Regions from separate parts of the Mesorhizobium sp. P3_B5 genome, predicted to be linked through region 3. Evidence: predicted binding sites of a transcription regulator. Region 3 holds the regulator's gene; each other region holds the start of a gene.
What was found. The regulator PhoB, encoded in region 3, activates phosphate uptake and scavenging genes when phosphate is short. The targets are predictions, from matches to a motif close to TGTCATNNANCTGTCAT.

Region 1: the regulator PhoB is predicted to act here: its motif matches at 3,388-3,404, upstream of AC1DVW_RS27615 (alkaline phosphatase D family protein).
Region 2: the regulator PhoB is predicted to act here: its motif matches at 2,101-2,117, upstream of AC1DVW_RS10775 (acid phosphatase).
Region 4: the regulator PhoB is predicted to act here: its motif matches at 2,607-2,623, upstream of AC1DVW_RS26970 (bifunctional 2',3'-cyclic-nucleotide 2'-phosphodiesterase/3'-nucleotidase).

What each region holds. Positions count from the first base shown of each region.
Region 1 is NZ_JBFUGR010000019.1:31,905-39,052, reverse strand. It holds gene typA (translational GTPase TypA) at 1-1,250, opposite strand, end outside; gene AC1DVW_RS27620 (hypothetical protein) at 1,448-1,729, shown strand; gene AC1DVW_RS27615 (alkaline phosphatase D family protein) at 1,742-3,316, opposite strand; gene AC1DVW_RS27610 (MFS transporter) at 3,570-4,853, opposite strand; gene AC1DVW_RS27605 (TetR/AcrR family transcriptional regulator) at 4,927-5,544, shown strand; partial or broken gene AC1DVW_RS27600 (hypothetical protein) at 5,584-6,172, shown strand; gene ppa (inorganic diphosphatase) at 6,432-6,965, opposite strand; gene AC1DVW_RS27590 (N-acetyltransferase family protein) at 7,077-7,148, opposite strand, start outside.
Region 2 is NZ_JBFUGR010000003.1:209,065-216,212, reverse strand. It holds gene AC1DVW_RS10785 (cytochrome b) at 1-1,123, shown strand, start outside; gene AC1DVW_RS10780 (cytochrome c1) at 1,151-2,023, shown strand; gene AC1DVW_RS10775 (acid phosphatase) at 2,162-2,857, shown strand; gene AC1DVW_RS10770 (adenine phosphoribosyltransferase) at 3,083-3,628, shown strand; gene AC1DVW_RS10765 (MaoC family dehydratase) at 3,798-4,268, opposite strand; gene AC1DVW_RS10760 (MaoC family dehydratase) at 4,265-4,726, opposite strand; gene corA (magnesium/cobalt transporter CorA) at 4,830-5,804, opposite strand; gene ychF (redox-regulated ATPase YchF) at 5,996-7,099, opposite strand.
Region 3 is NZ_JBFUGR010000007.1:110,658-117,805, forward strand. It holds gene pstC (phosphate ABC transporter permease subunit PstC) at 1-911, shown strand, start outside; gene pstA (phosphate ABC transporter permease PstA) at 908-2,224, shown strand; gene pstB (phosphate ABC transporter ATP-binding protein PstB) at 2,242-3,066, shown strand; gene phoU (phosphate signaling complex protein PhoU) at 3,108-3,815, shown strand; gene phoB (phosphate regulon transcriptional regulator PhoB) at 3,835-4,524, shown strand; gene AC1DVW_RS19280 (ROK family protein) at 4,863-6,110, opposite strand; gene xylF (D-xylose ABC transporter substrate-binding protein) at 6,382-7,148, shown strand, end outside.
Region 4 is NZ_JBFUGR010000017.1:51,792-58,939, reverse strand. It holds gene AC1DVW_RS26975 (class I SAM-dependent methyltransferase) at 1-448, shown strand, start outside; gene AC1DVW_RS26970 (bifunctional 2',3'-cyclic-nucleotide 2'-phosphodiesterase/3'-nucleotidase) at 525-2,504, opposite strand; gene AC1DVW_RS26965 (NAD(P)/FAD-dependent oxidoreductase) at 2,644-3,909, opposite strand; gene AC1DVW_RS26960 (5-formyltetrahydrofolate cyclo-ligase) at 4,085-4,735, shown strand; gene AC1DVW_RS26955 (Lrp/AsnC family transcriptional regulator) at 5,296-5,769, opposite strand; gene ald (alanine dehydrogenase) at 5,982-7,097, shown strand.

The sequences.
Region 1 (7,148 bases), on a different contig from region 3:
TGCACGACGACGCCGGCATGCTCTTCGTCGACGTCGATGACGACTTCCTCGACCGGTTCCAGCATTTCGCCGTTCTCGCCAGTCTGCATCACGACACGCGGCCGCGACACGGCGATTTCAAAGCCTTCGCGGCGCATCGTCTCGATCAGCACGGCCAGCTGCAATTCGCCGCGGCCTGAGACGAAAAACGAATCCTTGTCAGGCGATTCCTCGATCTTCAGCGCGACATTGCCTTCGGCTTCGCGCAACAGGCGGTCGCGGATGACACGGCTGGTCACCTTGTCGCCCTCGGTGCCGGCGAGCGGCGAGTCGTTGACCAGGAAGGACATGGTCACGGTCGGCGGATCGATCGGCTGCGCATGCAGCGGCTCGGTCACCGCCGGGTCGCAGAACGTGTCGGCGACGGTGCCCTTCGACAGGCCGGCAATGGCGACGATGTCACCCGCCTGCGCTTCTTCGATCGGCTGGCGCTCGAGGCCGCGGAAGGCCAGGATCTTGGAGATGCGGCCGGTTTCGACCAGCGTGCCGTCATGGTGCAGCACCTTGACCGGCTGGTTGGACTTCAGCGTGCCGGATTCGATGCGGCCGGTGATGATGCGGCCAAGGAAGGGGTTGGCTTCCAGGATGGTGCCGATCATGCGGAACGGACCGGGATGCACGGTCGGCGCCGGAACATGCTTGATGACGAGGTCGAACAACGGTGCCAGGCCCTGGTCCTTGGGGCCTTCAGGGTTTTCCGAGACCCAGCCATCGCGGCCTGAACCGTAGAGAATCGGGAAATCGAGCTGGTCGTCGGTGGCGTCGAGCGCGGCAAACAGGTCGAACACTTCATTGACGACCTCGACATGGCGGGCGTCCGGACGGTCGATCTTGTTGATGACCACGATCGGCTTCAGGCCGACCTTGAGCGCCTTGCCGACGACGAACTTGGTCTGCGGCATCGGGCCTTCGGCGGCGTCGACCAGCACGATGGCCGAATCGACCATCGACAGGATGCGCTCGACCTCGCCACCGAAATCGGCGTGGCCGGGGGTGTCGACGATGTTGATGCGGGTATCCTTCCAGTCGACCGAGGTCGCCTTGGCCAGGATGGTGATGCCGCGTTCCTTTTCGAGGTCGTTGGAATCCATGGCGCGCTCGGCGACGCGCTGATTGTCGCGGAAGGAGCCGGATTGCCGGAGCAATTGATCAACCAGGGTGGTTTTTCCATGGTCGACGTGCGCGATGATCGCGATATTACGAATTTTCATTTTGTGGTCTCGGGAGCGTTGCAGGCAGCAGGCCAAAAGGCGCTGCCTCTTTCGGTTGGGCGGCTCATACAGGGTTTTTCGCAATTGCGAAAGAGGCGGCTCGTCACCAAATACTCATCAAATCTTAAACATCCGCGTGTGAAATGATTTCATTAACCAAGGCGGGAACCTTTCGCGGCCCGGGCAGTTCGACCTCTATGACCGATCCAGTCATCAAATTCCGGCAGATCCTGGCATGGGCCGCCCTCGCGGTCGTCCTTGCCGCAGGCGCCGCACAGTCGGCCGCGACGCTGAAACAGGCGCAGCCGCCGCTGGCGTCCGATACGCCGACGGCAGAGCAACTTTTTGCCGACGCCCCCGATGGCGTCGACCCGATGGTGACCGGGCCGGTCACCGCTGCCTTCAAGCAGCGGCAGGAGGCTGCCAACTGCGACAGCGCGGTCTGGCCCAACATTCCGACGGTTTGCTACCCGAACTAGCGGTTTGGCCGCTCACGCCGACCGAACTGGATCGAGCGTCACCTTGTAGAGCTCATTGTCGTCGCGATCCATCAGCCGCACCGTCAATTGCTCGCTGGCGCCGTTGATGTCGACCAGGCCGAAGAACTGCAGGCCGGCTGACGGCGGCAGGTTCTGGCCCTGCTCGGCGGTCGGCGCCTTGATGAATTTCAGCTCCGGACCAAACGTCATGTCGAAACCGTTCGGACCGAACGTGCCGGCATGGATCGGACCCGAGACGAATTCCCAGAACGGATTGAAATCCTGGAACTGCGCCTTGTCGGGGTTGTAGTAGTGCGCCGCCGTGTAGTGTACGTCGGCGGTCAGCCAGACGGTGTTGCTGATGCCGGCATTCTTGATGTAGCGCAGCAGATCGGCAATCTCGAGCTCGCGGCCCTTTGGCAGGCCGTTGTCGCCATTGCTGACCGCCTCGGCCCCAACCTTCTTGGCGCCATCGTTCCAGACGACGAGGCCGAGCGGCATGTCGGCGGCGATGATCTTCCAGGTCGCGTTGGAGTTTGCCAGTTCGCGCTTCAGCCATTTCGTCTGCTGTTCGCCCAGCATGCGCGATTCCGGCGTCATCGTATCCTGCGTGTCCGGGCCGTTGGGGCCGCGATAGGACCGCATGTCGAGGAAGAACACGTCGAGCAGCGGCCCATAGGCGATCTTGCGGTAGACGCGGCCGGGCTCGGACGGCTCGTAGCGGATCGTCGTCATCTCGTGGAAGGCGCGCGCCGCGCGCGCGGCCAGCACATGGATGGATTTTTCCGAGTAGCGGTCGTCGGCGGTCAGGTCCTTCGAATCCGACCAGTTGTTGACCACCTCATGGTCGTCCCACTGGTAGAAGGTCGGGCAGATGGCGCTCAAGCCCAGCACGTTCTTGTCCATCATGTTGTATTTCCACTGGTCGCGGTATTCGTCCAGCGTCTGCGCAACCTTGCGCTTGCCGTCGATGAGCACGACGTTCTTCCACTTGCCGCCGCCGGGCAGGTCGACCTCGTCCTTCATGACGCCGTCGGCATAGATGGTGTCGCCGGAATGCAGGAAGAAGTCGGGCGTGTGCTTGCCGATCGTGGCGTAGGTCTTCATGCCGGTCTCGTCGATGCCCCAGCCCTGTCCCGCGGTATCGCCCGACCAGGCGAACTTGATGTCGCGCTTGGAAGCCGGCGCCGTGCGGAAGCGCCCGACGATCGGCTCGGACACGACATTGATGTCGGCGAGATCGGCAGCGACCATGCGGTAAAAGATGTCCTGGTCGGAGGCGAGGTCGGTGAGCAGCCGCTTCACCGTGTAATCGCTGGCCGGCGAGGTATCGAGCGGCGCCAGGCGGGTGGCGTTGGCGAAATTCTCGGTCGACGACACTTCGAACATGACCCGCGATGGGCGATCGGTGCGCGTCCACACCATGCCGGAGGTGGCGTCGACATCGCCCGACTGGATGCCATGGGTGAAGGCCGGCCGCTGGCTGGCGCGCGAATAGTAGGGCAAAGCGAGGCCCGATGCGCCGAGCAGACCGGCCGCACTCGCTGATGTGACGAAAGCGCGGCGGGTCAACGAGATCTTGTTCATGGCTGTCTCCTGATGGCTTGAACGTCCGCCACCAGCGTCCAGCCTCAATGTTTCAGCCGCATCTCGGAAAGATGAAGTTTTGATAACAACCAACAGACAGCAACGCCCGCGAAGGCGTTTCGAGATTCAGGTCAGGCCGAGCCGAAAATGGTTGATCCCGAGAACCGGAGCGGAGCGTACTTTTCGTACGTGAGCACCGGAAGCGCAGGGATCAGCCATTTGCAGGCCGGCCTCACCTGAATATCGATACGCCTTAGGCCGCTTGCGGTTCCGGGTCGAAAGCCGGCCGGCTCGTGTTGATCAGCAGCGACAGACACGCCGCCACAATCGCGGTCATGCCGGCGATCAGGAAGGCCAGTTCGTAATTGCCCTGCAGCTCACGCATGGTGCCGCCGAAGAAGGCCGCGGAGGCCGCCCCGATCTGGTGGCCGGCGACGATCCAGCCGAACACGATCGGCCCGCTGCGGTCGCCGAACGCCTCATTGGCGAGCCTCAGCGTCGGCGGCACGGTGGCGATCCAGTCAAGACCGTAGAGCACGGCAAAGATGATCAGGCTGGTTGCCGAGAAGCCGGAATAGGGCAGATAGATCAGCGACAGGCCACGAATGCCATAGTAGACGCCGAGCAGCTTGCGTGGATCGAAACGGTCGGTGAGCCAACCCGACAGCGTCGTGCCGATCAGGTCGAAAATGCCCATCATCGACAACAGGCCGGCGGCCTGCACCTCGCCGATGCCCATATCGCCGCAGAACGCGATCAGATGCGTGCCGACCAGCCCGTTGGTGGTGAAGCCGCAGACGAAGAAGGTGGCAAACAGGTACCAGAAGACGCGGGTGCTCGCAGCACGGCGCAGCGTGTTGAGCGTATGGGCGAGGAAATTGCCTTGCGATGCCGGTGGAACCGGCGGCACGTCGTCGAGCTCGGCGCCGTAGCGCACCATGCCGATCGAGGCCGGCCGCTCCGGCACCAGCAGCCAGACCAGCGGCAGCAGGCAGGCAGTGGCGACGGAAATCGCGATGGCGACCGGCTTCCAGCCGCCCGACTGGGCAAGTGCGGCCAGCAGCGGCAGGAACACCAGCAGGCCGGTGGCGCTGGAGGCCGACATCAGCCCCATCACCAAGCCGCGATTGGTCTTGAACCAGCGGTTGACGATGGTGGCGCCAAGCACCGTGGCGACCGCGCCGGAACCGATGCCGGAAAATACGCCCCAGGTGATGAGCAGATGCCATGGCTTGGTCATCAGCAGGCTGAGCGCCGTCGATGCCGACATCACCATGAGCGAGGCAAGCAGCGTGCGGCGCAAGCCGATCCGCTCCATCAGTGCCGCGGCGAACGGCCCGGTCATACCGTAGAGGAAGATGCCGACTGCAGCGGCCAGCGAAACCACATCGCGACGCCAGCCAAAACTCTCTTCCAGCGGCAGCATCATGACGGCAGGCGCCGAACGAAGCCCCGCCGCGATCAGCAGGCAGAGGAAGATGACGCCGACCACGACGAAAGCGTAGCGCTGGCCAAAGGGACGGGATTGAGCTATCATGTTACTGACCGGTACGTTGCAGTTAAGACAAAGGTATACGTACCGATCGGTAACACGTCAATCGAGTCATGCCATGCCAACGGACAAAAATATTGAACTGACCATCAGCGACGATCATGCATCGTCTCCGCCGAAGGCTGCCAAGAAGATCCTCGACGTGGCGTACGACCTGTTTTACCGGCGCGGCATCAGGGCGATCGGCGTCGACGAAATCGTCAAGCGCGCCGGCGTCACCAAGCCCAGCCTTTACCGCAGCTTTCCGTCCAAGGATGAGCTGGCCGCTTCTTATCTCAGGCAATACGACCTCGAATTCTGGGGCCGCTTCGACGAGGCGGTGGACGCCCATCCCGGCGACCCGCGCGCGCAGATCAAGGCTTTCCTGACCCGTGTCGGCAAGCGCACGCAAAGACCCGACTATCGTGGCTGCGGCATGACCAACGCGGCGGTGGAGTATCCCGAGCACGGCCACCCGGCACGCGTGGTGAGCGAGGCCAACAAGCAGGAATTGCGCCGCCGCTTGCGCGCCATGGCGACCGCGATGGGCGCCGACGATGCCGACACGCTCGGCGACGGGCTGCTGCTTCTGATCGAAGGCGCCTATATCAGCGGCCAGCTGTTCGGGCTCGGCGGCCCGGCGCAATCGGTGGCGCGAAATGCCGACCTGCTGATTGAGGCAAGCTTGAAGAAATAGCGTTTGACGATACGCTGTGGCGAAAAGGGGTTGTCCGCCATGCGTGCTCTTCTGATTCCATTTGCCCTCGCCGGCCTCTGCCAGGCGGCACATGCCGATGGCATTTCCAGCGCCTACACTGATCTCGACTGGAAGAAGGACTGCGTCACCTATGCGCAGGCCGAGGAAGGCGACGGCGACTGGGCCGAGCTCGCCTGTGCGGGCTATCGCGGCTATCCCGTGCTGGTCGCCTATGACGATGCCCGTGAATCGCTTTTTTATGGTTTCCCGCCCGGCGGCGACATGACGACGGTCTGGGAGAGTTTTTCCGGCTTCAACTCATCCCAAGGTCGAGTGGCGCATCGAGACCAAGGGCGATGTTGCCGTGCCCTTCGCCACCATCCACCGTCGCTCGATCAGCAATCCCGAGGACGAGAACAAGCCGACCGAAGTGCTGCTCGTCGCCAAGGTCGCCCAGATCGACGCGCGCGACGGCTGTACGGTCGGCCTGGTGCTGGCCACCGGCAATCCCGCCGCCAACGACCAGGCGCGCAAGCTGGCCGACGAAAAGGCAAAGACCTTCGCCTGCGGCAAGGACAAGCACACCGTCATCGGCAACGTGCCGGCCTTTGGTAGGGTGGATAATTAGGAACGCTGAAGATTAGCGGAGGCACCCAGAACTTCGTCATCCTCGGGCTTGACCCGAGGATCCATGGCGCGACCTCAACGTCACCGCAACGGTGCAGAATTCTGTTCCGCCGTGCCCTTCGGCAAGTGTCACGGCATGGATACCAGGGTCTCCGCGACGACGCTTCGCGGCTGCTGCGCCCTAGTATGACGAAGCTAAGGGGCTTCGCCATACCCACCTAGGCAGTGCAAGGCGAAGGGTCAGCAGAGGCCAGCGTCGCCTACTTAGCCGCCTTGGCCCGCGCGATCGCGTCGACGATCATCTTCTTGGCATATTTGGAATCGTGCCAGCCTTCGATCTTGACCCATTTGCCGGGCTCGAGATCCTTGTAGTGCTCGAAGAAGTGCTGCACCTGCTGGCGGGTGATGTCAGGCAGCTGCGTGTATTCGGTGACGTTTTCGTAGCGCAGCGTCAGCTTGGGCGAAGGCACCGCGATGACCTTCTCGTCCTGGCCGGCATTGTCTTCCATCACCAGCACGCCGATCGGCCGCACATTGATGACGCAGCCCGGCACCAGCGCGCGCGTGTTGCAGACCAGAACGTCGATCGGGTCGCCGTCGCCCGACAGCGTGTGCGGCACGAAGCCGTAATTACCGGGATAGCGCATCGAGGTGTGCAGGAAGCGGTCGACGAACAGCGTGCCGGCTTCCTTGTCCATCTCGTACTTGATCGGCTCGCCGCCGATCGGCACTTCGATAATGACGTTGATGTCTTCCGGCGGATTCTTTCCGATGGCGATGGCTTCAATGCGCATGGCTTTGTCCCTCTTTTGATGGGAGATCGATAGCGGGCGCTGCCGCGCGGCGCAATGCGGCGAATGGTGCTGGGCACGATCGCAAGTCGGAAGTGGCAGGAAAGCCGGGGATTATTCCCAGACGAAGGCGACCTTCTTAAGCGCCTTCTGCTCGAAGATCTCGACCCCTTCGGCGACATCACG
Region 2 (7,148 bases), on a different contig from region 3:
GACCGGCATCGTGCTGGCCATGCACTACACGGCCGACACCAATCTCGCCTTCGATTCGGTCGAGAAGATCATGCGCGACGTGAATTCGGGATGGCTGCTGCGCTATCTCCATTCCAACGGCGCCTCGTTCTTCTTCGTCGCCGTCTACATCCACATCTTCCGCGGCCTCTACTACGGCTCCTACAAGGCGCCGCGCGAGCTGCTGTGGATCCTCGGCTGCATCATCTACCTGTTGATGATGGCGACGGGCTTCATGGGCTATGTGCTGCCCTGGGGCCAGATGAGCTTCTGGGGCGCCACCGTCATCACCGGCTTCTTCACCGCCATTCCGCTGGTCGGCACCTGGGTCCAGGAGCTGTTGCTCGGCGGCTTTGCCGTCGACAATCCGACGCTCAACCGCTTCTTTGCGCTGCACTATCTGTTGCCGTTCATGATTGCCGGTGTCGTCGTGCTGCACGTCTGGGCGCTGCATGTGGTCGGGCAGTCGAATCCGACCGGCATCGAGGTCAAGTCGAAGACCGACACCGTCGCCTTCACCCCTTACGCGACCATCAAGGACGCGTTCGGCATGATCGTGTTTCTGTTCGTCTTTGCCTATTTCGTGTTCTATCTGCCGAACTTTCTCGGCCATCCCGACAATTACACAATCGCCAACCCGCTGAAGACGCCGGCCCATATCGTGCCGGAATGGTACTTCCTGCCGTTCTACGCGATCCTGCGTGCCATCACCTTCAACATCGGGCCGATCAATTCCAAGCTCGGCGGCGTGCTGTGCATGTTCGGCGCCATCGTCATGCTGTTCCTGGTGCCTTGGCTCGACACCTCGAAGGTGCGCTCGGCGGTCTACCGCCCGTGGTACAAATTGTTCTTCTGGCTGTTCGCGGCCGACGCCATCCTGCTCGGATGGTTGGGCTCGCAACCTGCCGAGGGCAGCTATGTCTTCATGGCGCAGATGGCGACGCTATTCTACTTCGCCTTCTTCCTGGTCGCGCTGCCGGTGCTCGGCCTGATCGAGACGCCGCGAAGGCTGCCCAATTCGATCACCGAGGCGGTGCTTGAGAAGAACAAGGGCGGCGGTCATCATCCTGCGGGGGCTACGGCCGCGCCGGAAACCAAGGGCTGAGCGGTAGAGAATCTAAGGGGATTTGGCATGAAGAAGATTCTCACCTCGCTGGCGCTGATTGGCCTTGTCGCCGCCGGCGTTGGAGCAGCAAACACCGGGGCAATCGCCGCCGAAGAGGCACACAACGCTGCCGCGCCGACGCATTTCCCGATCGACGAGCCGAAGGAGATGGACTGGAGCTTCGCCGGTCCGTTCGGCACCTACGACAAGGCGCAGCTGCAGCGCGGCCTGAAGGTCTACAAGGAAGTCTGCTCGGCCTGCCATTCGATGAACCTGGTGGCGTTCCGCACGCTCGAAGGCCTCGGTTACTCGGAAGCCCAGATCAAGTCGCTGTCGGCCGAATACACGATCCATGACGGTCCCAACGACGCCGGCGACATGTTCGATCGTCCCGGCAAGCCGTCCGACCATTTCCCAGCGCCGTTCGCCAACGTCGAGGCCGCCGCTGCCGCCAATGGCGGCGCTGCCCCGCCCGACATGTCGCTGCTGGCCAAGGCGCGCGGCGTCGAGCGCGGCTTTCCGCGCTTCGTCTTCGACATCTTCACGCAATATGCCCAGGGCGGTCCCGACTACATCCACTCGCTGCTGACCGGCTATGACGAGCAGCCGCCGGCCGGCATGGTGATCCCGGAAGGTACGCACTACAATCCCTACTTCCTGTCCGGCGTGTCGCTGAAGATGCCGAAGCCGCTCTCGGACGGCCAGGTGACCTATGACGACGGTTCGCCGCAGACCGTCGACCAGTATTCCCGCGACGTGTCGGCTTTCCTGATGTGGGCGGCCGAGCCGCACATGGAAGACCGCAAGAAGACCGGTTTCCGTGTCCTGGTGTTCCTGCTTTTGTTCGGCGCGCTGGTCTACCTGACCAAGCGCAAGGTATGGGAAGGCGTGGCGCACTGAGCGCTGCAAGCTTCGAAAATGCGAGGGCGCCGAAAGGCGCCCTTTTTGCATTCTGGAGCAGGTGAGAACACCGGCCGTGTCACATGGCCGTCACCGCATTCGGCGATGCTGTGTTGCCCTCATCAAAGGATCGCACCCATGAAGAAATATGCATCGCTTGCCGCAGGCTTTCTGCTGCTTGTCGTCGGCTCCACGGCCTATGCCGACGACGCGGCACCCTTCGTCACCAACAAGGACATCGACCTGACGATGATCCTGCCATCGCCGCCGGCAAACGATTCCGCCCAGACGAAAGCCGAGTTGGGCGAGGTGCTGACGCTGCAGGTGACGCGTACCCCTGAAATGGAAGCCAGGGCCATCGCCGATGCCCAGGAGGACGTCTGGCGCTTCGCCGATGTCATGGGACCGAAGTTCAACAAGGAAACGCTGCCGAAGTTCAGCGCCTTCTTCGATCGCGTCGTTGCCACCGAGGGCGCGGTCGTCGACCCGGCCAAGGATGTCTGGAAGCGTCCGCGACCGCATCAGCTGAGCGATCTCGTCAAGCCCGTGGTCAAGCTGTCGAGTTCCGGTTCCTGGCCGTCCGGCCATGCGACGGTCGGCACCATGATGGGCATCATCCTTTCCGACATGGTTCCGGAAAAGCGCGCCGAGATCATGGCGCGCGCGGCCGAATACGCCCACAACCGTGAGGTCGGCGGCATCCACTATCCCTCCGATATCGAAATGGGCAAGATTTCCGGCAGCGTCATTGCCGCGATCCTGCTCAGCCGCCCCGATTTCAAGGCCGAATACGAAGTGGCTCGGGCCGAGCTGCGCTCCGACCTCGGCATGTGACGACCGGCCTGCCCAAAAGGCAGCCGGCACACGAAAAAAGGGCGCCCCGGGCGCCCTTTTTAGTGCGGCCACGGCTCACGAGGCGAACCGATCCTTTGCCAGACAATTTTTTGCCAGGCGGCACATGGCGGTAGCCGTCCCTGGCCTCGCCGGGTTACGATCGGCCAAATCCCTTTGACGTCCCTTCTGCCGAATCTGGACGACCGATCCCCGGAGAGCCGCCTGATGAAACCGTCGCTTGAAGACACGCTGCTTGCCGCGATCCGCACCATTCCCGATTATCCGAAGCCCGGTATCCTGTTTCGCGACATCACCACGCTGCTTGGCAATGCGCGCGCCTTCCACCGCGCCATCGACGAGCTGGTGCATCCCTATGCCGGCCAGAAGATCGACAAGATCGCCGGCATCGAGGCGCGCGGCTTCATTCTCGGCGGCGCCGTTGCCCACCAGCTTTCGGCCGGCTTTGTGCCGATCCGGAAGAAGGGCAAGCTGCCCTACGAGACGGTGCGCGTCGCCTACAGCCTGGAATATGGTCTGGACGAGATGGAGATGCACAAGGACGGCGTTGCTCCGGGCGAGAAGGTGATCCTCGTCGACGACCTGATCGCCACCGGCGGCACGGCGGAGGCGGCGGTGAAGCTGTTGCGGCAGATCGGCGCCGACATTCTCGCCGCCTGCTTCGTCATCGACCTGCCGGATCTGGGCGGGCGCAGGAAGCTTGAGGAGCTGGGGGTGCCGGTCAGGACGTTGATCGGGTTTGAGGGGGTGTGAGACCGGTTTGCCGAAGGCAAATTGAAAGGTCCAGTGGACCTTTCAAAGGGCTCGAACGCCCGGAGCGATAGCGAAGGGCTGGGTAGGGCAACGCGGGACACCAACGCTGGTGCCGCCCCTCATCCGCCCTTCGGGCACCTTCTCCCCGTGAACGGGGAGAAGGGGAGAACTACCCCGCCTTCACCAGCACCGCGCTCTCAAACTCCAGCACCTTGTCGCCGGTCGAATCGAAGGCTTCCGCGCGTAGCGCCAGCATTCGCCAGCCGGGGCGCGAGGCAATGGGGCGATGGGAAAGTGCGGTGCGGCTGAAGGTGACGGTTTCACCGGCATAGACAGGCTTCAGCCATTTCAGGTTCTTGAAGCCGGGCGAGGGGCCGAATTCGGGCAACGGGCCGGGGCCGGTCCAGTTGATGCCTTCGGCGTCCATGCGGGTTTCGAGGTTGTATTTCATCCAGGTGGCGGCCGTGTGCCAGCCTGAGGCGCAGAGGCCGCCCAAGACGCTGTTCTTTGCCGCCTCTTCGTCGACATGAAAGACCTGCGGATCGTATTTGCGGGCGAATGCCTTGATCGCCTCGGGTTCAAATCTATGCGAACCGAGCGTGACGGCGACACCGATGCAAAAGTACTCGTCCAGCGTCATGCGCTGGCCTCACGGGTCAGGAACATGCAGGTGTTTTCGAATTCGAAGACGCTTTCGCCGCGCTGGTTGAACAGTTCGCTGCGCATGGTGATCAGGCCGATCTGCGGCTTCGATCTGGAAACGCGTTTGGCAAGCACTGTCGCTTTGCCGGTGAGCGTGTCGCCGGCCAGCACCGGCTTCTTCCATTTGACCTGGTCGACGCCGGGTGCCCCTTGCGAGGTCGAGTCGAGCAGGAAGGCATCACACAGCATGCGCATGAACATGGCGCAGGTGTGCCAGCCGGAAGCCGCCAGCCCGCCAAGGATGCTGGCCTTGCCGGCTTCCTCGTCGAGATGCATTGGCTGCGCATCGAATTCCTGCGCGAATTCGATGATCTCGGCCGCACTTACCTGCTTCTTGCCGAGGTCGAGCGATGCGCCCTCGGTGAAATCCTCGTAGGCCCAGGTCTTTCCGGTCATCATCCGAATCCGGTTCAAGATTGTACGATCGCCAAGGATCGGCGTTCCCGGATGCAGGCCGGACGGCGTTTGGTCAAGCGATTTCTGGTGAGCCAAGCCTTGCTCAGAGCCAGCCGCGGCGACGGAAATACCAGAAGGGCAGGATCGCCGACAGGATCATCAGGCCGATGGCGAAGGGGTAGCCGAGCTGCCATTTGAGCTCGGGGATGATGTCGAAATTCATGCCGTAGATCGAGGCGACCAGCGTCGGCGGCAGGAAGATGACGGCGGCGACCGAGAAGATCTTGATGATGGCGTTCTGTTCGATCGAGATCATGCCGAGCGTCGCGTCGAGCAGGAACGAGATCTTCTGCGACAGGAAGGTGGCGTGGTCGGCGAGCGACAGCACGTCGCGCGACAGCGTCTTGATGCGGGCGCGGATGTCCTTGCTCATCTTCGTCTGGGTGGCGACATGGGCGAGGAAGCCGGCAAGGCGCTGCAGCGAGATCAGGCTGTCGCGGACCGAGGAGGCGATGTCCTCCTTGCGGCCTATGGCTTTCAGCAATTCCTGGAAGTCGCGGTTGCGCTTCGACACCTTGGTCGAGCGCGCCTCGAAGATGTCGCGCGAAATCGCTTCGACGTCGCGGCCGGCGCGCTCCAGAATGTCGGCGAGACGGTCGACGATCGCCTCCAGCAGGCCGATCAGGATGGTGTCGCCGCTGGTGCAGCCGGTCGCGACCTTCTCGGCGCGCAGCGGGAAGGTCTTGAAGGCCTTCGGTTCGTGATAGCGTATGGTGACCAGCCGCTGGCCGGCGAGGGCGAAGGTGACCGGCGACATCAGCGGATCGTCGGCCTCGGTCTGGGCCGGCAACGTGGCGGTCATGAAATACGCGCCGTCCTCGACATAGAGGCGGCTCGAAATCTCGATCTCCTCCATCTCCTCGCGGGTCGGGATGGCGACGCCGAGCCAGCTCTCGATGGCGGCTTCCTCATCCTTGGTCGGATTGAGAAGATCGGCCCAGACGACTTTGTCGCTGTTTTGCAAGAGATCATCGACGGTGCGCAGCCGGTCATTGTCCACGACGAAGGCCTTGATCATCGCCGGGTCTCCCTGCTGGGGCCAAAAAATGGATGGCACGGGACGGCCACTTTCGACAAAAGCGCCGACCGGGTGCAGCAGCCGATTAGACCTGCGATGTGACAAGGTCAAGGCGCGTGAAAAGGCGCCGCCCGACGCCCGCGAAGCTACAATCGCGCTAAACGTCAGGCCGTTAGGCAGCCGTTTCCAGCTCAGGTGTTGAACTTGAACAGCAGCACGTCGCCGTCCTGGACGACATATTCCTTGCCTTCGTCGCGCGCTTTGCCGGCTTCCTTGGCCGCCACTTCGCCGCCCAGCATGACATAGTCGTTGTAGGCGATGGTTTGGGCGCGGATGAAGCCGCGCTCGAAATCGGTGTGGATGACGCCGGCCGCCTGCGGGGCCTTGTCGCCCTTGTGGATCGTCCAGGCCCGCGTCTCCTTCGGCCCGGCGGTGAAATAGGTGATGAGATGCAACAGATCATAACCCGCCCGGATGACCTTGTTGAGGCCGGGTTCGTCGAGGCCGAGCGAGGACAGGAACTCCATCTCTTCTTCGTCCGAGAGCTGGGCGACTTCGGCCTCGATCGCGGCCGAGATCACCACGGTGCCGGCACCCTGCGCTGTGGCCATCTTTTCCACGGCCTTGGTGTGCTCGTTGCCGGTGGCGGCGTCGGCCTCGGCGACGTTGCAGACATAGAGCACGGGGTGCGAGGTCAAAAGGTTCAGCCCCTGCAGGATGCGCAGGTCCTCGGCTGAAATGCCCTTGAGCAGGATGCGCGTCGGCTTGCCGGCCTGCAGCAGCTCAAGTGCCGCTTCCATCATCGGCAGCACGGTGGTGGCTTCCTTGTCCTTGCTGCCGGCGCGCTTGCGGATCTGCACGATGCGGCGCTCGAGGCTGTCGAGGTCGGCGAGCATCAGCTCGGTTTCGACGGTCTCGGCGTCGGCGACGGGGTCGATGCGGCCCTCGACATGAGTGATGTCGTCATCCTCGAAGCAGCGCAGCACGTGGACGATGGCGTCGACCTCACGGATGTTGGCGAGGAACTGGTTGCCCAGCCCTTCGCCCTTGGAGGCGCCCCGCACCAGGCCGGCAATGTCGACGAAGGAGATGCGGGTCGGAATGATCTCCTTCGACTTGGCGACGGAGGCGATCTTCTGCAGGCGCGGGTCGGGCACCGCCACCTCGCCGGTGTTCGGTTCGATGGTGCAGAACGGATAATTGGCGGCCTGCGCCGCCGCCGTCCTGGTCAACGCGTTGAATAGCGTAGACTTGCCGACGTTGGGCAAGCCAACGATACCGCATTTGAAACCCATTTTGTCCGGTCCTATCGGGAAAATAGAAATTTGATCAGGGCTATGGGCG
Region 3 (7,148 bases):
ATGTCGAGAGGCTGATGCTGTGGGGGCTGCTTGCCGCCTCCACCATCGCCATCCTGACCACGGTCGGCATCGTGCTTTCCATGCTGTTCCAGACGATCACCTTTTTCGAAAGCGTGTCGCCGGCGAGTTTCTTCTTCGGCACGGTCTGGGATCCGCGTTTCTCCGCTGCCGGTTCGGGCGGGAGCCAGGGCCAGTTCGGCCTGATCCCGCTGCTTGCCGGCACGCTCTATATCGCAGCGGTCGCGCTCGTTGTCGCGGTGCCGATCGGGCTGATGTCGGCGGTCTACATGGCCGAATATGCAACGCCCCGGCTGCGCTCTGTGGTCAAGCCGGCGCTGGAACTGCTCGCCGGCATACCGACCATCGTCTACGGCATCTTCGCGGTGGTCACGCTGGGGCCGTTCCTGCGCGATCTCTCCGCGGCGCTGACGGGCGGCTCGCCCTTCATCCAGGGCCAGAGCATTTTCACCGCCGGCCTGGTCATGGGCGTCATGCTGATCCCGGTCGTGTCTTCGCTGTCCGATGACATCATCACGGCGGTGCCGCGCGCCATGCGCGACGGCTCGCTCGGCCTCGGCGCGACCCGCTCCGAGACAATCAAGCGCGTCATCCTGCCGGCGGCACTTCCCGGCATTGTCGGCGCCATCCTGTTGACGGCTTCGCGCGCCATCGGCGAGACGATGATCGTCGTGCTGGCGGCAGGTGTCGCCGCCAATCTCACCATCAACCCGTTCGAGGCGATGACGACCATCACCGTCAAGATCGTCAACCAGCTGACGGGCGACCTCGAGTTCAATTCGCCGCAGACGCTGGTCGCCTTCGCGCTCGGCCTGACGCTGTTCGCGTTGACGCTGGTGATGAATATCGTCGCGCTCTACATCGTGCGCAAATACCGGGAGCAGTACGAATGACCGACATTCCCATGGACACGATGGTCCGGGCCGCCGCTCATCCGCGCCGCGACATCGGGCTGAAGGCCCGCTATGCCGCGGAGCGCCGCTTCCGCATCTATGGCATGCTGGCGATTTCCGTCGGCCTTGCCTTCCTGGCCATCATCCTCGTCACCATTGTCTCGAAGGGTTACACCGCCTTCTGGCAGACGACGGTGTCGCTGCCTGTCAACTTCGACGCGAAGGTGATCGATCCTTCCAACAAGCGGGCCACCGATCCCAGTGTGCTGATCAAGGCGAACTATCCCAAGCTTGCCGAAAACGCGCTGATCGCCAAGCTCGGCATTTCTCCCGACGACAAGCCGGCTATCAAACAGCTCAAGGGCTTCCTGTCCGAAGGCGCCCGCGTCCAGCTGCGCGACATCGTCGCCGCCGATCCGTCGGTCATCGGCACGACGCGTGACGTCAACATCCTGGCCGCCGCCAATCTCGACTCGGCCTTCAAGGGCCAGATCGACCTCGGCGTCGAGGAAGCGCGCCGCAAGGTTTCCGACCAGCAGATCGCCTGGATGAACAAGCTGAAGGCGGACGGCGTGATGGCCGAGCACTTCAACACCGGCCTGTTCACCTACGGAGCTTCCAGCCGTCCGGAAACATCCGGCATGGGCGTGGCGATCATCGGCTCGCTCTACATGATGGTGATCGTGCTTTTGCTGGCGCTGCCGATCGGCGTCGCCGCCTCCATCTATCTGGAGGAATTCGCCAAGAAGAACCGGTTCACCGACCTGATCGAGGTCAACATCAACAATCTGGCCGCGGTGCCGTCGATCGTCTTCGGCCTTCTCGGCCTTGCCGTCTTCATCAACTTCCTCGGCATGCCGCGCTCGGCCGCTTTCGTCGGCGGCCTGGTGCTGACGCTGATGACGCTGCCGACGATCATCATCGCGACGCGTGCGGCACTGGCCGCCGTGCCGCCGTCGATCCGCGCGGCAGCGCTTGGTCTTGGCGCTTCCAAGATGCAGATGGTGTTCCAGCATATCCTGCCGCTAGCCGCCCCCGGCATTCTCACCGGCACCATCATCGGCCTGGCGCGCGCGCTCGGCGAAACCGCGCCGCTGCTCTTGATCGGTATGGTCGCCTTCGTTGCCGACTATCCGAAGACACCTTTCGATCCGGCGACGGCGCTGCCGGTGCAGATCTACCTGTGGGCGAACGAGGCCGAACGCGCCTTCGTCGAACGCATGTCCGGCGCCATCATCATCCTGCTGGTCTTCCTCATGGCCATGAACATCACCGCGATCGTGCTTCGGCGCCGGTTCGAGCGGCGCTGGTAGAAAAAAGGCATTTTGGTATGAACATCATGACCGAACAGTCCCTTGAAAACGCTGTGGGCGATAAAATGAACGCCAAGTCGAACGAAGTGATCAAAATGCGCGGCGACAAGGTCGGCGTGTTCTACGGCGAGAAGCAGGCGTTGTTCGACGTCAATCTCGACGTGCGCCTCAACCAGGTGACGGCGCTGATCGGCCCGTCGGGCTGCGGCAAGTCGACCTTCCTGCGCTGCCTCAACCGCATGAACGACACCATCGATTCGGCGCGGGTGACCGGCAAGATCACGCTGGACGAAGAGGATATCTACGACAAGAGCATCGACGTCGTCGAACTGAGGGCGCGCGTCGGCATGGTGTTCCAGAAGCCCAATCCGTTCCCGAAGTCGATCTACGAGAACGTCGCCTACGGCCCGCGCATCCATGGACTGGCCAAGCGCAAGGCCGACATGGATCAGATCGTCGAGTCGAGCCTGAAGAAGGCGGCGATCTGGAACGAGGTCAAGGACCGCTTGCAGGAACCCGGCACCGGCCTTTCCGGCGGCCAGCAGCAGCGTCTGTGCATCGCGCGCGCCATTGCCGTGTCGCCCGAGGTGATCCTGATGGACGAGCCCTGCTCGGCGCTCGATCCGATCGCCACCGCCCGTGTCGAGGAACTGATCGACGAACTGCGCCAGAACTACACGATCGTCATCGTCACCCACTCGATGCAGCAGGCGGCGCGCGTGTCGCAGCGCACGGCGATGTTCCATCTCGGCTACCTCGTCGAGGAGGGCGCCACCGACAAGATGTTCACCAACCCCGACGACAAGCGCACCCAGGACTACATTACCGGCCGGTTCGGCTGAGCGGTTCCGGCAGCGAAGTTTCAGGCACGAGGACTAGGATCATGGGTGAACATACCGTCGCATCTTTCGATGAAGAGCTGGGGCAGATCAGCAAGCTGATCCGCGACATGGGCGATCTCGCCGGCTCGATGGTCAGCGGCTCGACCAAGGCGCTGCTCAATTCGGACAACGCCCTGGCGCAGCGCGTCGTCTCCGACGACGCCATCATGGATGCGCGCCAGCGCGAGCTGGACGACCGCGCCATCACGCTGATCGCCAAGCGCCAGCCGATGGCCAACGATTTGCGCGCAGTGGTCGGGTCGATCCGCATGGCCGGCGACCTCGAGCGTATCGGCGATCTCGCCAAGAACATCGCCAAGCGCGTCGGCACCGTCGGCCTCAGCGTCACGCCGCGCGACCTGTCGCATTCCATCGATGCGATGGCTCAACTTGTGCTCATCCAGGTGCAAGGGGTGGTCGAGGAATATGCCGCCGCCGATGCGGCAGCGCTCGCCAAGCTCAGAAACGACGACGAGCGCATCGACGTCAAATACACATCGGTGTTCCGCGAGCTTTTGACCTACATGATGGAAGATCCGCGCAACATCACCGCGTGCACGCACCTCCTGTTCTGCGCCAAGAACCTCGAGCGCATCGGCGACCATGTCACCAACATCGCCGAAAATGCGTATTATGTTTTGACCGGCACGCAGCTGCCCGCCAATCGTCCGAAGCAGGACGAGACGGCGATGTCCGCGCCGGCGGCATGACGACAAGGGTGACCAGCCGATGATCGCGCCACGCATCATGGTGGTGGAGGACGAGGAGCCGCTAGGCCTGCTCCTCCGCTACAATCTCGAATCCGAAGGCTACCAGGTCGAGGTGGTGACGCGCGGCGACGAAGCTGAGATCCGCCTGCAGGAAAACGTGCCCGACCTGCTGGTGCTGGACTGGATGGTTCCGGCGGTTTCCGGCATCGAGCTGTGCCGGCGTCTCAGGATGCGGCCCGAAACCGAGCGGCTGCCGATCATCATGCTGACCGCGCGTGGCGAAGAGAGCGACCGCGTGCGCGGCCTCTCGACCGGCGCCGACGACTATCTGGTCAAGCCGTTCTCGACGCCGGAGTTCATGGCCAGGGTCAAGGCGCTGCTGCGCCGCGCCAAGCCGGAAGTGCTGTCCAGCGTGCTGAAGGTCGGCGACATCGTGCTCGACCGCGAATCGCACAGGGTCTATCGCAAGAAAAGCGAGATCCGGCTCGGGCCGACCGAATTCCGCCTGCTCGAGTTCATGATGCGTCATCCTGGCCGGGTGTTCTCGCGCAGCCAGTTGCTCGACAATGTCTGGGGCGAGACGATCTATATCGACGAACGCACGGTGGACGTGCATGTCGGCCGGTTGCGCAAGGCGGTCAACAATGGCCGCATGCCAGATGTCATCCGAACCATTCGGGGCGCCGGTTATGCGATCCGCGAAGACTAGGTCCCTCGGCGCGGAAGCGTTTATTGGTTGAATGCGTCCACTCCCGGACCTCACGCGTCGATGATTGGCTCAGCCCGCTCATGGCTTCGTCATCCTTGGGCGAAGCAAGGAGCGTAGCGACGCGGCGCAGACCCAAGGATCCATGCCGCGACCTCAAGGCGTTGCTACTGTGCAGAATTCTGCCCCGTTGAATTCTTTGACCGATTTCACGGCATGGATCCCAGGGTCTCCGCGACGGAGCTTCGCTCCTGCTTCGCCCTGGGATGACGACGTTGGGACGGCTTCGGCCAATCTCTAAAGTCGGCGACAATCTGCGGCATCAATGATTGACGTCGTCCTCAGGCCACGTCTTTCCCGATAGCGCCAGCCCGTGCCTGCCCGCCCGGCGCGAAGATCTCCTGGTCGACGAAGCTCAGTGCCCGCATGGCGCAGCCTTCGCGGATCAGTGGCAATTCGTTCGGTTCGGTGTCGAAGGAGATCGATTTCGAGTGCTGGCCGCCGGCGGTCTGGGCGATGGCCTCGCGCAGCGCCGGTTCGATCAGGTCGAAGGCGGCGGCGCTGACGCCGACCATGGCGACCGGCGCCGGATCGATCAGCGCAAACAGGCTGCCGAGGCCGAAGCCAAGCGCTTCGCCGGCCTTGCGGTAGGCCTCGCGCTCCGGTCCGTCTTTCTCACGTGCCGCGACGGCGAGCGCCCGCATGTCGGCGTCGCTGACATCGGCGACCGGCTCGGCGTCCTCGCCCAATTGCCTGGCGTTGCGCCAGATGGCGTAGTTGCCGGCATAGGCCTCGACGCAGCCGCGCCGCCCGCAACGACACAGCGCCCCGCCCGGGCGATGGATCATGTGGCCGAACTCGCCGCCCGAGGAATGGGTGCCGGTGAACAGCTCGCCCTTCAGCACCAGTCCCATGCCGATGCCGTGCGACAAAAGGATGGCGATGAAATCGTCGTGGTAGCGGACCGGATCGCGCCACTGCAGCGCCACCGCCATCATGTTGCAGTCGTTTTCCATGGTGGCCGGAATGCCGAATTCGCCTTCCAGTATGTCGGCGAAGGCGATGTCGGTCTGCGGCGTGATCGGCGACCACAGCATGGCGCGGGCGTGCGAATCGGTGATGCCCTGGATGCCCATGGCGATGCGGGCGACGCTGTGGGTGTCGAGGTCGGGATCCTCGAGCCGACGCCTGACTATGGCGACACATTCGCCGATCAGTTCGTCGCGCGGCATGGTCAGCGTGTCCAGCCGGCGCTGCTCTTCGGCCACCACCTGGCCGGCGTAGTCGATGACAGCGACGGAAAGGAAATTCAGCGACAGCACCACTGTCATCACAGCGGCTGCTTCCGGATTGAGCCCGAGACCGACTTGCGGCCGGCCGCGTTTCAGCGAAACAGCTTCGCTGGCCTTGCTCTCGGCCAGGATGCCTTCCCCGATCAGGTCGGCGGAGATCGCCGATATGGTCGAGTGGCTGAGGCCGGTGGTCGCCGCGATCTCGGTCCGCGACGGCTGGCCGGCGCGGCGCACGGCCGAAAGCACCATCGCCCGGTTGCGGCGGCGCAAATCGTCGTGGCGGATTCCAACCGACATCTTTTTTGTTTTCCTCCCGGTCGTCCTCGCGGCCTCTGATGATATTGAAGGCAGTCGGTGACACCGGCCAAATATTGGCAGAAGCCGGCGGCACTGTCATTATTTATTGCGAGCCTCGAAAAAAAGTCAGCGACACATCAAAATCCATCAGAATCGATGTTGACAGCGCTCCGACGTTGGACCACTATTTTTTCGAGGCTCGAAAAAATAGAGCCTTTGTGCCGGCCTTCGGGCCAGTTTGTCGCGCTGCGCGCGATTTAGGGAGGATATCATGAAGAAATTTGCAGTCGCCATGCTGGCGGGTGTCGCCATGTCGTTGACGTTGGCGTCGGTCGCACAGGCGAAGGACAAGGTCATTGGCGTTTCGTGGTCGAATTTCCAGGAAGAGCGTTGGAAGACCGACGAAGCGGCGATGAAGACGGCGATCGAGGCCGCCGGCGACAAGTACATCTCCGCCGACGCGCAGTCCAATCCCGGCAAGCAGCTGACCGATGTCGAGAGCCTGATTTCGCAGGGCGCCAACGCGCTGATCATCCTTGCGCAGGATGCATCGGCCATCGGCCCGGCGGTGCAGAAGGCACTGGACGAAGGCATTCCGGTCGTCGGCTATGACCGCCTGATCGAGAACAAGGATGTCTTCTACCTGACCTTCGACAACAAGGAAGTCGGCCGCATGCAGGCCCGCGAAGTGTTCAAGGCCAAGCCGGAAGGCAACTACGTCTTCATCAAGGGCTCGGGTGCCGATCCGAATGCCGATTTCCTGTTCGCCGGTTCCATGGAAGTGCTGAAGGAAGCCATCGACGGCGGCAAGATCAAGAATGTCGGTGAGGCCTATACGGACGGCTGGCTGCCCGCCAATGCCCAGAAGAACATGGAACAGTTCCTGACCGCCAATGACAACAAGGTCGATGCGGTGGTTGCAGCCAATGACGGCACCGCCGGCGGCGTCGTCGCCGCGCTGACGGCTCAAGGGTTGGCCGGAACCGTGCCGGTGTCGGGCCAGGACGGCGACCACGCCGCGCTGAACCGCATCGCACT
Region 4 (7,148 bases), on a different contig from region 3:
CCGCATCGCCTCGATCGAGATGTTCGAGGCGGTCGGCGAAAAATACTGGCCGGTGTTCTTCGCCAAGATGAAGGCTTGTCTCAGGCCCGGCGGCACTGCCGGCCTGCAGATCATCACCATCAACGAAGCCGCCTACGACACCTACCGCGCCCGACCGGATTTCATCCAGCGCTATGTTTTCCCCGGCGGCATGCTGCCGACGCCGTCGATCCTGAAATCGCTCGGCGCAGATCACGGCCTTGCCCATCTGCGCGAGCGCGTGTTCCCCGACGACTATGCGCGCACGCTCGCCGAATGGCGCCAGCGCTTCTGGGCGTCCTGGGAAAAGATCGTTCCGCTCGGTTTCGACGACCGCTTCAAGAAACTCTGGGAGTTCTACCTGCACTATTGCGAAGCCGGCTTCAGGGCGAGCTACATCGACGTCCGTCAGGTGGTCTACAAGGCGTAAGGGCAGCCTCAACGAAATCCCGGCAAGGCGGCCTGCGCCGCCTCGCCCCTTTGCGCAAGTGTCGCGAGACCTATTTTCAGAGGATGATGCGGTACTTCGCAAACCCCGCTTCGCCCTCGCCCGCCGGTTCGATCTTCAGCGACGTCACCTGCGCGATGAAATCCTTGGCCTTGGCGCCGGTCTCGAACACGACACTGGCTCCTGGCAATGGCGCAAACGACCAGTTGCCGTCCGCCGACGGATTGATGGTGCCCTCGCTGATGATGTAGCGGACGATCACATCACGGTTGGTGTCGGGCGCCTCATAGATGATCTTCGAGGCATTGATGTCAGGGAAATTGCCGCCGCCACCGGCGCGGTAATTGTTGGTGGCGACGACAAATTTCCCTGCGGGATCGATTGGTTTTCCGTCGAACATCAGGTCGACGATGCGGTTTGAGCCAGCATTCGCCAGCCCGCCCTTGGCATCGTATTTGGGTGCCTGTGACAGGTCGATCCTGTAACTGACGCCATCGATGACGTCGAAATTGTAGGACGGGAAATCGGTGTTGATGAGCGCCTGGTCCGCTTTGCCAGGCTCGATTCGGTTGAAGATACCGGCCGACATTTCCAGCCATTCCTTGACCTGGGCGCCGGTGATTTCGACGGCGCGCACCGTGTTCGGATAGAGATAGAGGTCGGCGACATTTTTGATCGCGATGTCGCCCACCGGCACGTCGGTATAGTAGTCGGCCCCATTGCGGCCGCCCGCCTTGAAGGGAGCCGCCGCCGAAAGCAGCGGCACATCCTTCCACTGCGTATTCCTAAGGATGTCCTTGAGATACCAGGTCTGCGCCTGGCTGACGATCTGCACCGACGGATCGTCGGCGACCAGCGCAAAATAGGAATAGAGCGGCGCCGAAGTCTTGCCGACGGGCCGGCGCACATAGGCAAGCGTCGCCTCGTGGTCTTTTTTCAAAACATCGACAATGCGCTTGTCGTCTTCGACCGTCGGCTTGTTCGCCTTGTCGATCCGCTCGTAGATCGGCCGCGCCTCGGAGGTCGCCGAAACGACCTTCCATTTCGAGCCGTCGCGCTCCAGCATCAGGTCAATCAGGCCCATATGCGAGCCCCAGAAGCCGCCCATGGCGGCAGGCTTGCCTTGCAGCGTGCCCTTTTGCGTATCGACGGCCTCGAGCGACTGAAAGTCCTTCTTGCCGGGGAAGACCAGATGCTGGTGGCCGGTGAAGACCGCGTCGATGCCCTCGACGCCGGCGACGAAGAACGAGGCGTTCTCCATCATGTCGCCCTGCTTGATGTCGATGCCGGAATGCGAGAGCGCAATGACGATGTCGGCGCCCGCCTCCTTCATCTCAGGCACCCAGGCCTTGGCCGCTTCGACGATGTCGCGCGTCTTGACGTTGCCCTCCAGGTTCTTCAGGTCCCACACCATGACCTGCGGCGGCACGAAGCCGATGATGCCTATTTTGATCGGCTGCTCGGCGCCCGACCCGTCCTTGATCTTCTTGTCGAGGATGACATAGGGCTTGAGGTAGAGCCTGTCGTCGCGCGGGTTCGCCGCAAGCTCGGTGCCGCGGATCAGGTTTGCACAGACGAACGGGAAATTGGCGCCGGCCAACACCTTATCCAGAAACGACAGGCCGTAGTTGAACTCGTGGTTGCCGAGCGTCGAGCATTCATAGCCGAGCAGGTTCATGCCCTTCATGATCGGATGCAGGTCGCCGTCCTTCATCCCCTTTTCATAGGCGATGTAGTCGCCCATCGGATTGCCTTGCAGAAGGTCGCCATTGTCGATCAGCATCGCGTTGGTGGCTTCCTTGCGCACCGCCGCAATCAGCGACGCCGTCCGCGACAGCCCCATCGTGTCGTTTGGTTTGTCGGCGTAGTAATCGTAAGGCAGCACATTCACATGGATGTCGGTCGTTTCCATGATCCTGAGATGCGCCTGGTTGGCTTGCGCGCGAGCGGAGAACGGGTGGAGCATGATCAGCGCGCCTGCAGCAGTGGCGCCGGCGAGAAAGCCGCGGCGGGACACGGGGTGGAGCAGTTGGGGCATTGTTTCTTCCTACTTCGACAAGTGACAAGCCCAGACCCCGAAGCAGAAGCTTCGCGCCGAAATCCGGCCATGTCCACCGCGAAGTCAATTGATCAGGAAAAGGTGACGGGCGGATGAAACACCCTCCCGGAGCGAAACGTCAGCCCCTGTCGTCATTGCCCTGCGTGATCAGCCGCGCGCTGCGCTGGCCCGTCAGATAGATCCATAGCCAGCTTAACGAGACCGCGAGCCGGTTGCGGAAACCGATCAGAAAATAGATGTGCGCAATTCCCCACAGCCACCAGGCGAGCCAGCCGGTGAGCTTGATCCAGCCGAAATCGATCGCGGCGGCGCGTTTGCCGATCGTCGCCAGATCGCCGGCATGGCTGTAGTGGAAAGGACGCGCGGTCCTGTCACCGTCAAGCCTGGCCTTGATGGTAGCCGCAACATGCCGGCCCTCCTGCTTGGCGGAAGGCGCCACACCGGGTACCGGCCGTCCATCGGACCGCAGTACGAGGGCGGCGTCGCCGATGACAAAAATCTCCGGGCTGCCGGGCACGCTGAGGTCAGGCTCGACGAGCACCCTGCCCGCCCGGTCTGCCTTCGCTCCAAGCCATTCAGCGGCGGGCGAAGCGGCAACGCCGGCTGCCCAGAGGATCGTTCGGGCCGCCAGTTGCCTGTCACCAAAGACCACGCCTTCGGCGTCGCAGCGCGTCACGGCCCGGCCGAGCTCGATCGTCACGCCCAGCCGCTCGAGCGCCTTTCCAGCGTAGTCGGAGAGTTTTGGCGCGAAATTGGCAAGGATGCGGTCACCAGCCTCGATCAGCACCACGCGCGTTTGCCGCGTATCGATGTTGCGGAATTCGCCGCGTAGCGTGTCATGCGCCAGTTCGATGATGGTGCCGGCAAGCTCCACACCGGTCGGCCCGCCACCGACAATCGCAATGGTCAGAAGCGCTTGGCGTTTGGCAGGGTCGGTTTCGCGCTCGGCCTGCTCGAACGCCAGCAGAATGCGTCGCCGAATGGTGGTGGCGTCCTCCAGCGTCTTTAGCCCCGGCGCGAAAGGCTCCCATTCGTCATGGCCGAAATAGGCGTGGCGGGCTCCGGTGGCAAGCACCAGCGTGTCGTAGGCGACGGCACTGCCGTCATCGAGCAGCACGCGCTTGCCGGCGCGGTCGACGCCACTGACATTGGCGAGCAGCGTTGTCACGTCCTTGCGCTTGCGCAACAGGTGCCGGATCGGCCAGGCGACCTCCGAGGTCGCCAGCGCCGTCGTCGCCACCTGGTAGAGCAGCGGCTGGAACAGGTGATGGTTGCGCTTGTCGATCATGGTGATGCGCACCGGCGCGCCAGCAAGCGCACGGGTGAATTCGAGACCGCCGAAACCTGCGCCGACAACGACGACATGATGGCTGGCTTCGTTCATCTCATTCACCTCAGGAGAGCAAGATCATCAAGCTTGATCTAGGTATTTTTGTGCGCCGCAACAATATCCGGACCTGGAACGACTGCCCGGAGTCGCCGTTCGATGTCGTGAACGCACATGCCGCACACCAAGGCCGGGGTATAGCGTTGCCGAAACAGGATGCCGAGGATGAAGCATGGCCAACGATCATGACGACGAAGGTCCGGCGCAGTACGCTTCGCCACCCTGCTTCATGCATGAATTCGATCCGGAGTTTCGGATGCCCTTGACCGACTGGACCGACGTGAAACGCTGGCGCAAAGCCGAGCGCGAGCGGCTGATCGCGGCCCGTCTCGCCGTTTCCGCCGACGCGCGGGCGGCCATGTCGCAGCGCATAGCCGAAGGTCTTGACGCCGTCATCGGCGACATCGCCGGCCGCATGGTCAGCCTCTATTGGCCATTTCGCGGCGAGCCGGACCTGCGGCCCTGGATGGCTTCCATCAACGAACGTGGCGGCCGCACCGCGCTGCCTGTGGTCATCGAGAAAGGCCAACCGCTAGTCTTTCGCGCCTACGTGCCCGGCGACCGGCTGGAAAAGGGCGTCTGGAACATCCCGATCCCGGCGCAAGGCGACCCGGTGTTGCCCGATATCGTCATTTCGCCGATCGTCGGCATCGATCCCGGTCACTACCGACTGGGCTATGGCGGCGGCTTCTTCGATCGCACGCTGGCCGCGATGCCGTTCAAGCCGCTGGTCATCGGCATCGGCTACGAACTGCAGCGCATCGCGACCATCTATCCGCAGCCGCACGACATCCCGATGGATCGGATCGTCACCGAGGCCTAAGCGCAAATGTCACGTGACAAAAATCCGACTTGGGCGATAAATAATCTTTGAGCGGACCATGCTGCGGGGGGCCGTTTCGACATGCGCTGTGGGCGGATCCAACAGTGTCCGGTCGCTCATTAGATCGGCTGCTTCACAACGGATGTTAATATGATCGGACGAACTATAGCGGCTGCCCTTGCAATAGCGTTTTGCTTTTCGCCTTCGCATGCGCAACCACGGCATCGTTTGCCGAGCGGCTATAAATGGGGCCGCTGCCTGCTTGTTGTTGACGGTCAGACCCGCATATCCGGAAAATGCTCCTATCAAATCGAGACGGGCGGAGATTTTAATATCCAGGGGCCTCGGCAAGTTTTTGCAGGTATCGACTATCCCGATACGCATAGTGGGGCTGGTGAAAGGTCCGAAGATTACTGGGCGGTTGTCTACAAGGAAGGTGATGTTTGGAGCGGCTATGCGAACTCGGACATTTCCGAAACTCACGGTGACGAACGTTGGGAGGCACTTCGCCGCGAAGGCGCATGTTATCTAGGGAAGGACGTCCGGGTGTGCCTTTGGCGCTAAGCCATTTCCGGCTTCATGCCCATCGCCGTGCGATCGACGATCTCACGCAAGGCGAATGACGAATTGATCTTCGTCACATGCGGCATCGCCGACAGCCACTCCTTGTGGATGCGCTCATAGTCGACGAGGTCCTTGGCCGCGATGCGCAGGATATAGTCGTATTCGCCCGACATCAGATGGCACGACAGCACGTTGGGACAACGCTTGATTGCCGCCTCGAAATCCGACAGCGTCTTCTCGAACTGCCCCGACAGCGATATATGCACGATCGCTGTCATCTGGTGCCCAAGGGCGGCATTGGAAAGCCGGGCGTGATAGCCGCGGATGGTTCCGGATTTCTCCAGATTGTCCAGCCGCCGCGAACAGGCCGACTGCGACAGGCCGACCTTCTCGGCAAGGGCTGCATTGGGGATCCGGCCATCCTTCTGCAAAGTCTCAAGAATGGCGATATCAATCCTGTCGAGCGGCATTTTTCGTGATTCCTGCGATCATTCGGCCATTTTGCGCAACAATTATCGAAAACACCCCTCCCACGCAAGCGCATTCGCAAGCACTTTCGGAACGATTCGTGGTTCACTGCTCTCAATGCATGTCGCCCAAAAGTGTGCAGCGGTTTTGGGACAACGACATGCACGAAAACAACAGGGAACGAGCCCAAAGGGCCGGATCAGGAGATAAAAAGATGCGCGTCGGCTGCCCCCGGGAAATCAAGAACCACGAATACCGCGTTGGCCTGACGCCAGGCTCGGTCCGCGAATATGTCGCACACGGCCATGAAGTACTGGTCGAGACTGGCGCCGGTGCCGGTATCGGCGCCGATGACAACGCCTACCGCGCCGCCGGCGCCACCATCGCCAAGACGGCGGCAGACGTGTTTGCCAAGTCCGACATGATCGTCAAGGTGAAGGAGCCGCAGCCAAACGAATGGGTGCAGCTGCGTGACGGCCAGATACTCTACACCTATCTCCATCTCGCTCCGGATCCGGAGCAGACCAAGGGCCTGCTGGCCTCCGGCGTCACGGCAATCGCCTACGAGACCGTCACTGACGACCGAGGCGGCCTGCCGTTGCTGGCGCCGATGTCGGAAGTTGCCGGCCGCCTGTCGATCCAGGCCGGCGCCACCGCGCTGCAGAAGGCCAATGGCGGCCGCGGCGTATTGCTCGGCGGCGTGCCCGGCGTGTTGCCCGGCAAGGTCACCGTGCTCGGCGGCGGCGTCGTCGGCCTGCATGCTGCCCGCATGGCGGCCGGCCTTGGCGCCGACGTCACCATCATCGACCGCTCGATCCCGCGCCTGCGCCAGCTCGACGACCTCTTCGCCGGCCGCGTCCACACCCGCTATTCGACCGTCGAGGCGCTCGAGGAAGAGTGCTTTTCGGCCGACATCATCGTCGGCGCCGTGCTGATCCCGGGTGCTGCCGCGCCGAAACTCGTTTCGCGCGAAATGCTGTCCGGCATGAAGAAGGGCGCGGTGCTGGTCGACGTCGCCATCGACCAGGGTGGCTGTTTTGAGACCTCGCATGCCACCACGCATGCCGATCCGACCTACGAAGTCGACGGCGTCATCCACTACTGCGTCGCCAACATGCCGGGCGCCGTGCCGGTCACCTCCGCGCATGCGCTCAACAACGCGACGTTGCATTACGGCCTGCAGCTCGCCGACAAGGGCCTGAAGGCGATGATCGACGATCACCATCTGCGCAACGGTCTCAACGTCCACAGGGGCAAGATCACCAACCGCGCAGTCGCCGAAGCGCTCGGCTACGAGTTGGTCGAACCCAAGGCGGTCCTGGCCGCCTGACGCGCAAGCAAGAGCTTCCTCCCGTCTCGCCCGCCGGTTCGTTCCGGCGGG